One region of the Spirillospora sp. NPDC000708 genome, then DNA from elsewhere that is predicted to be linked to it. Evidence: riboswitches for the same ligand, from Rfam matches in the RefSeq annotation. Region 1 holds a riboswitch; each other region holds the start of a gene.
The links. Region 1 has a riboswitch for cyclic di-AMP ahead of ABT299_RS51480 (CHAP domain-containing protein). Riboswitches for the same ligand answer to the same signal wherever they lie in the genome.
Positions count from the first base shown of each region.

Region 2: it holds a riboswitch for cyclic di-AMP, as region 1 does, so the genes downstream of both, ABT299_RS02205 (CHAP domain-containing protein) here and ABT299_RS51480 (CHAP domain-containing protein) in region 1, are expected to answer to the same signal.
Region 3: it holds a riboswitch for cyclic di-AMP, as region 1 does, so the genes downstream of both, ABT299_RS07935 (C40 family peptidase) here and ABT299_RS51480 (CHAP domain-containing protein) in region 1, are expected to answer to the same signal.
Region 4: it holds a riboswitch for cyclic di-AMP, as region 1 does, so the genes downstream of both, ABT299_RS50165 (CHAP domain-containing protein) here and ABT299_RS51480 (CHAP domain-containing protein) in region 1, are expected to answer to the same signal.

Region 1 covers NZ_JBEPCJ010000175.1:2,530-4,719, reverse strand. The annotation lists cyclic di-AMP (ydaO/yuaA leader) riboswitch at 179-380, shown strand; cyclic di-AMP (ydaO/yuaA leader) riboswitch at 605-747, shown strand; gene ABT299_RS51480 (CHAP domain-containing protein) at 765-1,751, shown strand; gene ABT299_RS51475 (hypothetical protein) at 1,818-2,190, shown strand, end outside.
Region 2 covers NZ_JBEPCJ010000002.1:140,513-142,702, forward strand. The annotation lists gene ABT299_RS02200 (bifunctional glycosyltransferase/CDP-glycerol:glycerophosphate glycerophosphotransferase) at 1-342, opposite strand, end outside; gene ABT299_RS02205 (CHAP domain-containing protein) at 544-1,341, opposite strand; cyclic di-AMP (ydaO/yuaA leader) riboswitch at 1,354-1,509, opposite strand; gene ABT299_RS02210 (SpoIIE family protein phosphatase) at 1,990-2,190, opposite strand, start outside.
Region 3 covers NZ_JBEPCJ010000007.1:78,186-80,375, reverse strand. The annotation lists gene typA (translational GTPase TypA) at 1-896, opposite strand, end outside; cyclic di-AMP (ydaO/yuaA leader) riboswitch at 1,087-1,230, shown strand; gene ABT299_RS07935 (C40 family peptidase) at 1,237-2,190, shown strand, end outside.
Region 4 covers NZ_JBEPCJ010000152.1:3,867-6,056, forward strand. The annotation lists gene ABT299_RS50155 (response regulator) at 1-224, shown strand, start outside; gene ABT299_RS50160 (helix-turn-helix domain-containing protein) at 275-517, opposite strand; cyclic di-AMP (ydaO/yuaA leader) riboswitch at 803-940, shown strand; gene ABT299_RS50165 (CHAP domain-containing protein) at 968-1,645, shown strand; gene ABT299_RS50170 (glycoside hydrolase family 25 protein) at 1,642-2,190, shown strand, end outside.

The DNA.
Region 1 (2,190 bases):
CCACCGTGCGCACGCCGACAGCGTGCATGGCGCTGAGAGCGCGCCACGCTGGACCACACAGGGCTCCGGCCCGGGCGGTCCCCCGGACAAGGGGCCGCCGCCATCACAACATCAGCGCCGCTCTTTCGCACGCGGGACAAAGGGTCCCGCGCACGGGCCCCATGACGCCCACAGGATCGCAGCGGCAGCGCCGAATCCGCGCCGTGCGGCGCGGAACCGGGGACCCACCTTCACCGGAGTCCGGAGCAGTTCCGGACGGACATTCCGGTACCCGGGGTGAATCGGTGCGCCTCTTCCGGCACGACCGGTGAGAGCCGCCGTAGGGCCACTTCCACGCCCGAACCCGACAGCTAACCCGGTAGGCGTCTGGAAGAAGGAGTGAACACTGTCCACCTACCCTCAGCAGAACGCCCCGCCGCGGCCGGATGACGGGCCCGGACGGGCCTCCTAGCCGAACGGCACCAATCTCTCCGGGCGCGGCCGTCCGCTGAGCGCACGGCCGCGCCCGCCCCCTCTTTCTCTGCCTCTCCGCGGGCGCGACGACAGCGCCCCCTCCCGAGAGGACCCCCATCCGAACCGGCGTGCCCGCCCCCGGGCGCGCCACCGCCGAGTCCGTCCCGTGCCCGCGTGGCCGGTGACGGAGCCGGGGACCCACCCATGTCCCCTCGGGGTGAATCGGCCTGCCCGCAGGCCGTAGGGCGGCTTCCACGCCCGAACCCGTCAGCTAACCCGGTAGGCGGCATGGAAGCCAAGGAGATCCCCCCGTGGCAGGCAAGCACCGCAAGGCAAGCCCCACCAGCGACACGACTCCCATCACCCCCGTCAGAAGGACCCCCGCGCACCACGCGGCCCCCGCGAAGAAGGCGGGCCGCGCGGCCGGGGCCGCCCCGGCGCCCAGGGTGATCACCGCCCAGGTCCTGCCCGAGGCACCGGACGCCGGCGGCGAGACCGCCCACGCGGCGGCGGGCGGCCGGCACCGCAAGAGCGGGCGCGCCGTCGCCTGGCGCACCACCGGCGGCGTGATCATCGGCGCCGCCGTCCTCGGCACCGCCGTGGCCACCGCGCAGGCGTCGGTCCTGCCGTTCGGCGGGCCGGAGCCCGCCAAGCCGGCCGCCGCGGCCGACCTGGCCGTCGCGCCCGCGCCGCAGAAGCACGTGTCCCCGCGCCGGACGCCCCAGGCCGAGGCGCCCGCCAAGGCGGCGCCCCGTCGCAGCACGGCGAGCGCGCCGGAGGCCGCCGGCCCCAAGGAACGTTCCAAGAAGTCCCGCCCGACCGCCGAGGCCGCCATCGAGCTCGCCCGCTCCCAGGTCGGCACGAGCCCCGACGGCAACGGCGACACCAAGTTCGGCGACTGGTACGAGGGCACTGAGCGCGCCAAGGAGACCGTCGCCCGCGACGGCGGGTCCGTGCAGGAGTACAGCGACGCCGAGTGGTGCGACATGTTCATCTCCTGGATCGGCGACAAGCTCGGCTTCACCGACCAGATCGGCAGCGACGCCTGGACCGTCGCGCACGCCCAGTGGTTCCAGGACAACGGCCGCTGGGGCGACGCGCCCAAGCCCGGCGCGATCGTCTTCTTCTCCTGGAGCGGCGGCAAGTCCGCCGACGACATCCAGCACGTGGGGATGGTCATCAAGGACAACGGCGACGGGACGATCCAGACCGTCGAGGGCAACACCGGGAACTCCGTGCAGGTCAAGGAGCGTTCGACGGACACCGTGGTCGGCTACGGCTACCCCGACTACGCCTAGTGACCCCGGACGGCGACACGGCGCCGGTGGCACCGCTTCCACGGAAGGCTCAATAGGATCGCGCGCATGGAGGACGGCCCACCGCAGGACGGCCCCGCCGAGGACGAGGGGCACGACGCCCCCGGAACCCGGCGGGGCGGTCCCGTCCTTCCGCGGGACCTGTGGGCGCGGCCCGGCGCCGTGACGCGGCGCCGGGCCCTCGCGTTGGGCGCCGGCGGCGCCGCGCTGCTGGCCGCCGGCGGCGCCGGGGTCCTCGGCGCACGGTCCAGCGGGTCCCGGGCCGCGGCCCGCACCGCCCGGCCCTCCGCTCCGTTCGATCCGGACACGGCGCGCGCCGTCCTGGCGAACCGGTCCCGCGCCGTCGCGGCCGGCGACCGCACCGCCTTCCTCGCCACGGTCTCCTCGGCGCCCGCCGCGTTCCAGGACGCCCAGGCCCGGC
Region 2 (2,190 bases), on a different contig from region 1:
CTCCTGCGCGGCGGAGAGCAGGTTGAGGCAGGCGTGCCGGTCCAGCAGGTCGTCGCTGTCGAGGAACATCACGTACCGGCCGTCCGACCGCTCGACGCCGACGTTGCGCGGGCGGCCGCAGCCTCCGGAGTTGACGGGCAGGTGCACCGCCCCGACCCGGCCGGGGTGCGCCGCGGCGAGCCGGTCCGCGGCCTCGCCGGTGCCGTCGGTGCTCGCGTCGTCGACGATCACCGTCTCGACGCCGCCCAGCGACTGCGCGAGCGACGAGGCGACCGCCCGCGGGAGCCGGGCGGCGTCGTTGTAGGCGATCACCACCACGCTCACATCCGGGCGCACCCGCATGGGCATCCCCCTCCGCTCCGCCGGCGTGTCAGGGGTTCCTTTCCAGCAAGGAGGCGTCAAGGGCCAACTCAGATCAAAAGCTGTCAATGCTTAGCATTACCCGACAGGTCGCGGCAGACCACCTGGGAACGCCAAAGGCGCCCGGTCGAGGACCGGGCGCCTTCCATCCGCACGAATCAGATCATTCGCCTGCGGGACGGATCATCGAGACTTGGCGTAGTCGGGGTATCCGTAGCCGACGACTTCGGACTTGTCGCGGATCTTTTCCTTGACGGCGTTGTCGGTGTTGCCCTCGATCGTGGTGATCGTTCCGTTGCCGTTGTCCTTGACGACGAGGCCGACGTGGTCGATGTCGTCGATCCCGCCGCGGGACCCGTTCTGCCAGTCGAAGAACACGACCGCGCCGGGCTTGGCGGTGTCGCCCCAGCGGTGGGCCTTCTCGAACCAGGAGGCGTGCTGGACGGTGTAGGCGTCCCAGCCCATGTTCTTCACGCCCGTCTGCGCGCTGAGCCACGACACGAACATGTCGCACCACTCGGCGCCCCGGTAGTCGCCGACGCTGCCGCCGTCGCGCCGGGCGGTCACCGCGGCGTGCGGGGTGGAGGCGTACCAGTCCGCGTACTTGGTCGAGCCGCTGCGGCTCTCGCTCTCGCCGACCTGCGACTTCGCCAGCTTGATCACGGTGGACGCGGCGACCGTGCGGGACGCGGACCGGGTCGCCTTGCGGGGCGCGTGCTCGGTCCCGGAGCGCTCGGACACCACGCTCTCGCGGTGCTGCGCGGCGGCCTGGGCGGGCGTCTCGGCGGACGCCGTGCCCCCGGCCAGGGGGTTGAAGATCGCCAGTCCGACCGCGCCGGCCATCACACCCGCCACGGCGACGCCCACGGCCCGGTCCTCGGGGCTCATGCGGGCGAGCGCGGCGCGGGAGGCGGCGCCGGTGAGGCGCCCGCTCAGTCGGGGGGCGAAGTTCTTGGTAAAACGATCGAAACGACCGGTCATGCAGGGAATCTCCTTGTCTCCCATGACGCCTACCGGGTTAGCTGACGGATTCGGGCATGGAAGAGCCCTACGGCGCGGCCTGACGGACGCGCCGATTCACCCCTGGAACCTTGGGTCCCCGGCTCCGTCCGGTCGGGTGGACCTGGACGGACTCGGCCTCGCACCGCGGGACGCGGTGCCGGATATTCGGATGTATCTCAGCGACTGATCTCGAGGGGGCGCGCATATGCGGCGCGCGTCGCGTGCGGATTCCGCTCAGCGACCCTCGGCCGCGCATGGAAGCGGCCGGCGTGCAACGCATGGAACGCGCTGCTTGATTCGTGCAAGAAGGTACCAACACTCACAAGAAAAGCAAACCGGCCGCAAAAGGATCTTTTGCCTGCTCAACGCCGTTGCAACCCCGCTTCAACGACCACCCCCGGCCGGACCTTCCCGATCTTTCTCCGGACGGCCCGAAGCCCTTACGGCATAGGGGATTCCAGCCACCGCCCACCGGCCCAGGAAAGGTAAAATGATCAAAAGGCGCGGGACGCTTCCGCCCTTCACGGCCCGCCCGGGCGCCGCGGCGCAGATCACACGGACCGCGCCACTCCCCTGCCGATGTGGCCTACGTCACTCTGGTTCACGGGCGGCCTGACCTGCTGAAGATCACTCCACGTGCAGGGCGAACATCGTGGTGTCGTCGGCCGCCCGGTCGTGCTCCATCCGCGCGAGCACCTCGTCCAGCGCCAGTTCCGGCCCCGACGAGGAGTCCCGCAGAATGCCGGTGAGCCGATCGATCCGCTCATCGAGATCGGTGTCCCGGCGCTCCACGAGGCCGTCGGTGTAAAGGAACAGCAGATCCCCCGG
Region 3 (2,190 bases), on a different contig from region 1:
TCGGCGATGGTGTCGCCGATCATGATCTCCGGGATGCCGGCGATCGCGATGATGTCGCCCGGCCCCGCCTCGTCGGCGGGCTTGCGGGTCAGCGCCTCGGTCATCAGCAGCTCGGTGATCTTCACCTTCTCGATGCTGCCGTCGTGCCGGCACCACGCGACCTGCTGGCCCTTCTTGATCGTCCCCGCGTGCACGCGGCACAGCGCGATCCGGCCCAGGTAGCTGGAGGCGTCCAGGTTCGTCACGTGCGCCTGCAGCGGCGCGTCCGGGTCGAACGACGGCGCCGGGATCGTCTCGGTGATGACCGTGAAGAGCGGCTCCAGGTCCTCGCTGTCGGGCATGCCGCCGTCGGCGGGCTTGTTCAGCGACGCCCGCCCGGCGCGCCCCGAGGCGTACACGATCGGGAAGTCGATCTGGTCCTCTTCGGCGTCGAGGTCCATGAACAGCTCGTACGTCTCGTCCACGACCTCGTCGATGCGGGCGTCGGGCCGGTCGGTCTTGTTCACGACCAGGATCACCGGCAGCCGCGCCTCGAGCGCCTTGCGCAGCACGAACCGGGTCTGCGGCAGCGGCCCCTCGCTGGCGTCCACCAGCAGGACGACGCCGTCCACCATGGACAGGCCGCGCTCGACCTCGCCGCCGAAGTCGGCGTGGCCGGGCGTGTCGATGATGTTGATGGTCAGGCCGTTGTGCCGGACGGCCGTGTTCTTGGCGAGAATGGTGATGCCCTTCTCGCGCTCAAGATCGTTGGAGTCCATGACGCGGTCGTCGACGTCCTGGTTCTCGCGGAAGGCGCCGGACTGCCAGAGCATGGCGTCGACCAGCGTCGTCTTGCCGTGGTCGACATGGGCGACGATCGCGACGTTCCGGAGGTCGTCGCGCGTGGAGATGGGCATGCGGGCTCGCCTTGCGTGAGAGTTCGGGAGTCGCCGCAGACGCGCGGCTGCCACCATTCTACTTGGCGCACGGCGCCGCCTGTTCAGAGCCGCTCGTCCCCTGCCTCACACGGGCCTCGATTGGCCATCTTTGCCCATCCTTTGTAATCTTCCCGAGATCCGGTCGTCCGGAGCCCCACCCCCCGGGGCTGCGACCGGACCGCCGAATCCCCCGCGGCACCCACCCGCGGACGAACCGGGGACCCATCCCCCTGGGGTGAATCGACGCACGTCGTAGGGCGACTCCTGGCCCGAACCCGTCAGCTAACCCGGTAGGCGAGCGAGGAGAGGAGACACCGGCTTGGCACCGGACCCCCGTCCCCGGCGGCGCGTCGCGCCGACCGCCACCGCCGCCGCAGTGCTGGTCATCGGCCTCGGCACCACCGCCCCCGTCGCCGCGCACGCCGCGACCCCCTTCGGCCCCGCCGCCGCACCGCAGGCCACCGGGACGCCCAGCCCCCTCCCCACCACGGAGAAGGGGCTGAAGCAGAGCCTCAAGGAACTGAACGACGAGGCCGAGACGCTCACCGAGCAGTTCAACAAGACCCGCGTCGACCTCGGCCGCGCGGTCAAGGCGGAGAAGTCCGCCACCGCGTACGCGCAGAAGCTGCTGCAGCAGACCGAGCCCGCCCGCCAGCGGCTCGCCCAGCTGGCCGCCGCCAACTACATGAGCGGCGGACCCGACGCGATCTTCAGCTCCGGCGGCAGCGCCGACAGCCTGTCCGACTCGGCCTACCTCCAGCAGAACCAGGCCACCACCGTCCTCGCCCTGCAGAAGCAGGTCGACCAGGCCGAGGCCGCCCAGCGCGCCGCGCAGCAGCGGACCGAGCAGGTCAAGCAGGCCCAGGCGAAGGTCCAGGCCGCCCGCAAGGCCGCCAAGGCCAAGGTGGACGAGGTCATGAAGCGCCTCGACAAGCTGACCACCACCCACACCACCGACCCGAAGTCCGGCCTCACCGCCACGATCAAGGGTTCGGACCTGCCCGCCAAGATGGCCCGCAAGGCCCTCACCAAGCTCGGCAGCCCGTACGTCTGGGGCGCCGCCGGCCCGAGCTCCTTCGACTGCTCCGGCCTCGTCGTCTGGGCCTACGCCCAGGTCGGCAAGCCGGGCCTGCCGCACTACACCGGCGACCTCTTCCAGCTCGGCACCAAGGTGTCCCGCTCCTCGCTGCGCGCCGGCGACCTGGTGTACTTCGGCAGCAACCTCCACCACATGGGCATCTACGTCGGCGACGGCAAGTTCCTCCAGGCGCCG
Region 4 (2,190 bases), on a different contig from region 1:
ACCGGGTCCGGGAACCGGCCCCGGCGCTCAGCCCGCGCGAGATCGAGATCCTCGAACTGCTGGCCAAGGGACTGTCCAACCAGCGGATCGCGCGCAACCTGTTCATCAGCGAGGCCACCGTCAAGACGCACCTCGTGCACATCTTCGGCAAGCTCGGCGTCGACACCCGGACGGCCGCGGTGACCGCGGCCGTCGAGCGGCGCCTCATCCGGCTGCCCGGCTGACCCCGGCCGCCCGGCCGCGCCGCCGCATCCGGCCGCCGGGCCCGGCCCGTTCAGCGCGGTGGCGGCGCGGCGGGGTCGTCCGGCGGTGCCGCCGGCGACTCCAGGCCGATGGTGAGGCGGAGCCCGAGAGCGTTCGCGACGCGCTCCAGCACCGGCAGCGGCGGGAGGCGCGAACCCGACTCCAGGCGGGAGACCGCCGGCTGGTCGAGGCCGGCCATCCGGGCCAGCCGGGCCTGCGTGATGCCCAGCGCGCGGCGCCGCAGGCGGATCGCCGCGCCGATCGTGTCGTTCAACGGACGTCCTCCTCGTGCTCGGTTCCGGCCGTTCAAGGACCACGATCGCCGCCGGCGGGCCCGGTCCCATCCGGTGATGGTCGGAACGGCGCGCGCCGTCCGGGCGACCCGGCGGGTCCACCGATCGGTTGATGCGGCACCCGGGTGCATGAAAAAGCTCGCCCGCGAACCGCGACGGCGCCGGGGATTTCGCTTTCCGGCGTGCCTTCTTATGCATAATTTATTTGCCATGGAAATTTGGTGACGCCCTTATTCCGTGCTTAGTCTCCACCGCATCGGCCGAAGTCCGGCCGGCCGCCGAATCCCTCCAGAGGGAGCCGGGGACCCAGGTTCGTTGGGGTGAATCCGCTGGTCGCCAGCGGTAGGGCCGTCTCCTGGCCCGAACCCGTCAGCTAACCCGGCAGGCGGAAAAGGAGAGGTGGACGGCCCTTGGACACGGGCATCCAAGAAATGATCAATAACCTCGAGTCCGAGCTCGGGTACACGGAGAAGGGAGGCGGCTACACCAAGTTCGGGGATTGGTACTCGAAGAACGTCGACCATTCCTACGACTTCTCGAACGCGGCCTGGTGCGACATGTTCCTCGTCTGGGGCGCGACGAAGGCCGGCGTGGCCAAGCAGGTCGGGGCCTACGCCTACACGCCCTCGCACGCGGCGTTCTTCAAGAAGCACAAGGCGTTCGACACCGAGCCGGCCCCCGGCGCGCTGGTCTTCTACGACTGGTCCGGCGGCAAGGGCATCGACGGCATCGACCACGTCGGGATCGTCACCAAGGTCGACGGCGGGCGGATCCACACCATCGAGGGCAACGTCGACGGGCGGTTCGTCAAGCGCAAGGTCCGCGACCAGGACGACGTCGTCGGCTACGGGCACCCCGAGAAGGTCCCGATCGGCCGCAAGCCGGCCACCGCACCGGCGCATCACGGCGGCCCCCCATCCGGGGGCGGCGCGAAGACGGCCGCGATGGCCTATACCCGGCCGGCTCCCACCGACGGTCCGCCCGTCGAGCTGTGGAGCGCTGTCGGCGCGGTCCTCTTCCTGACGCTCTCGCTGCTGGTCTTCCTCAAGCACCGGCGCGCGACGACGGCGGCCACCACGGCACCCGCCACAAGGGAGGAGGACCGATGAAACGGCTCGCGAAGCTGCTCGCGGCGTCGGCGATCGCCGGCGGGGCCCTGCTCCACCTGGCCGCCCCGTCCGACGCCGCTCCATCGAACGCCGCCCCACCGAACGCGGTCCCGTCCGGTGCCGCCGCGTCGAAGGCGGCCCCGTCCCAGGCCGTCGAGCAGTCGAGGCCCCTCCCGCAGGGGGTGGACGTGTCCACCTACGACCGGGGCGTCGACTGGGGCGGCGGCCGCCTCGCGTTCGGCATCGCCAAGGCCACCGAGGGGACCGGGCACGACGACGCGACCTTCCCCGCCAACTGGGCGAAGATCCGCCAGAACGGCCTGGTCCGCGGCGCGTACCACTACGGGCATCCGAAGAACGACCCGGTGCGGGAGGCCGACCACTTCCTGTCGGCGGTCACGTCCGCCGGCCTCCAGCCCGGCGACCTGCTCATGCTCGACCTGGAGACGACCGACGGCAGGTCCGACCACCAGGTCAACGCGTGGGCCAAGCGCTGGCTGGAGCACGTCCAGCGGAAGACCGGCGTGAAGGCGTTCTTCTACAGC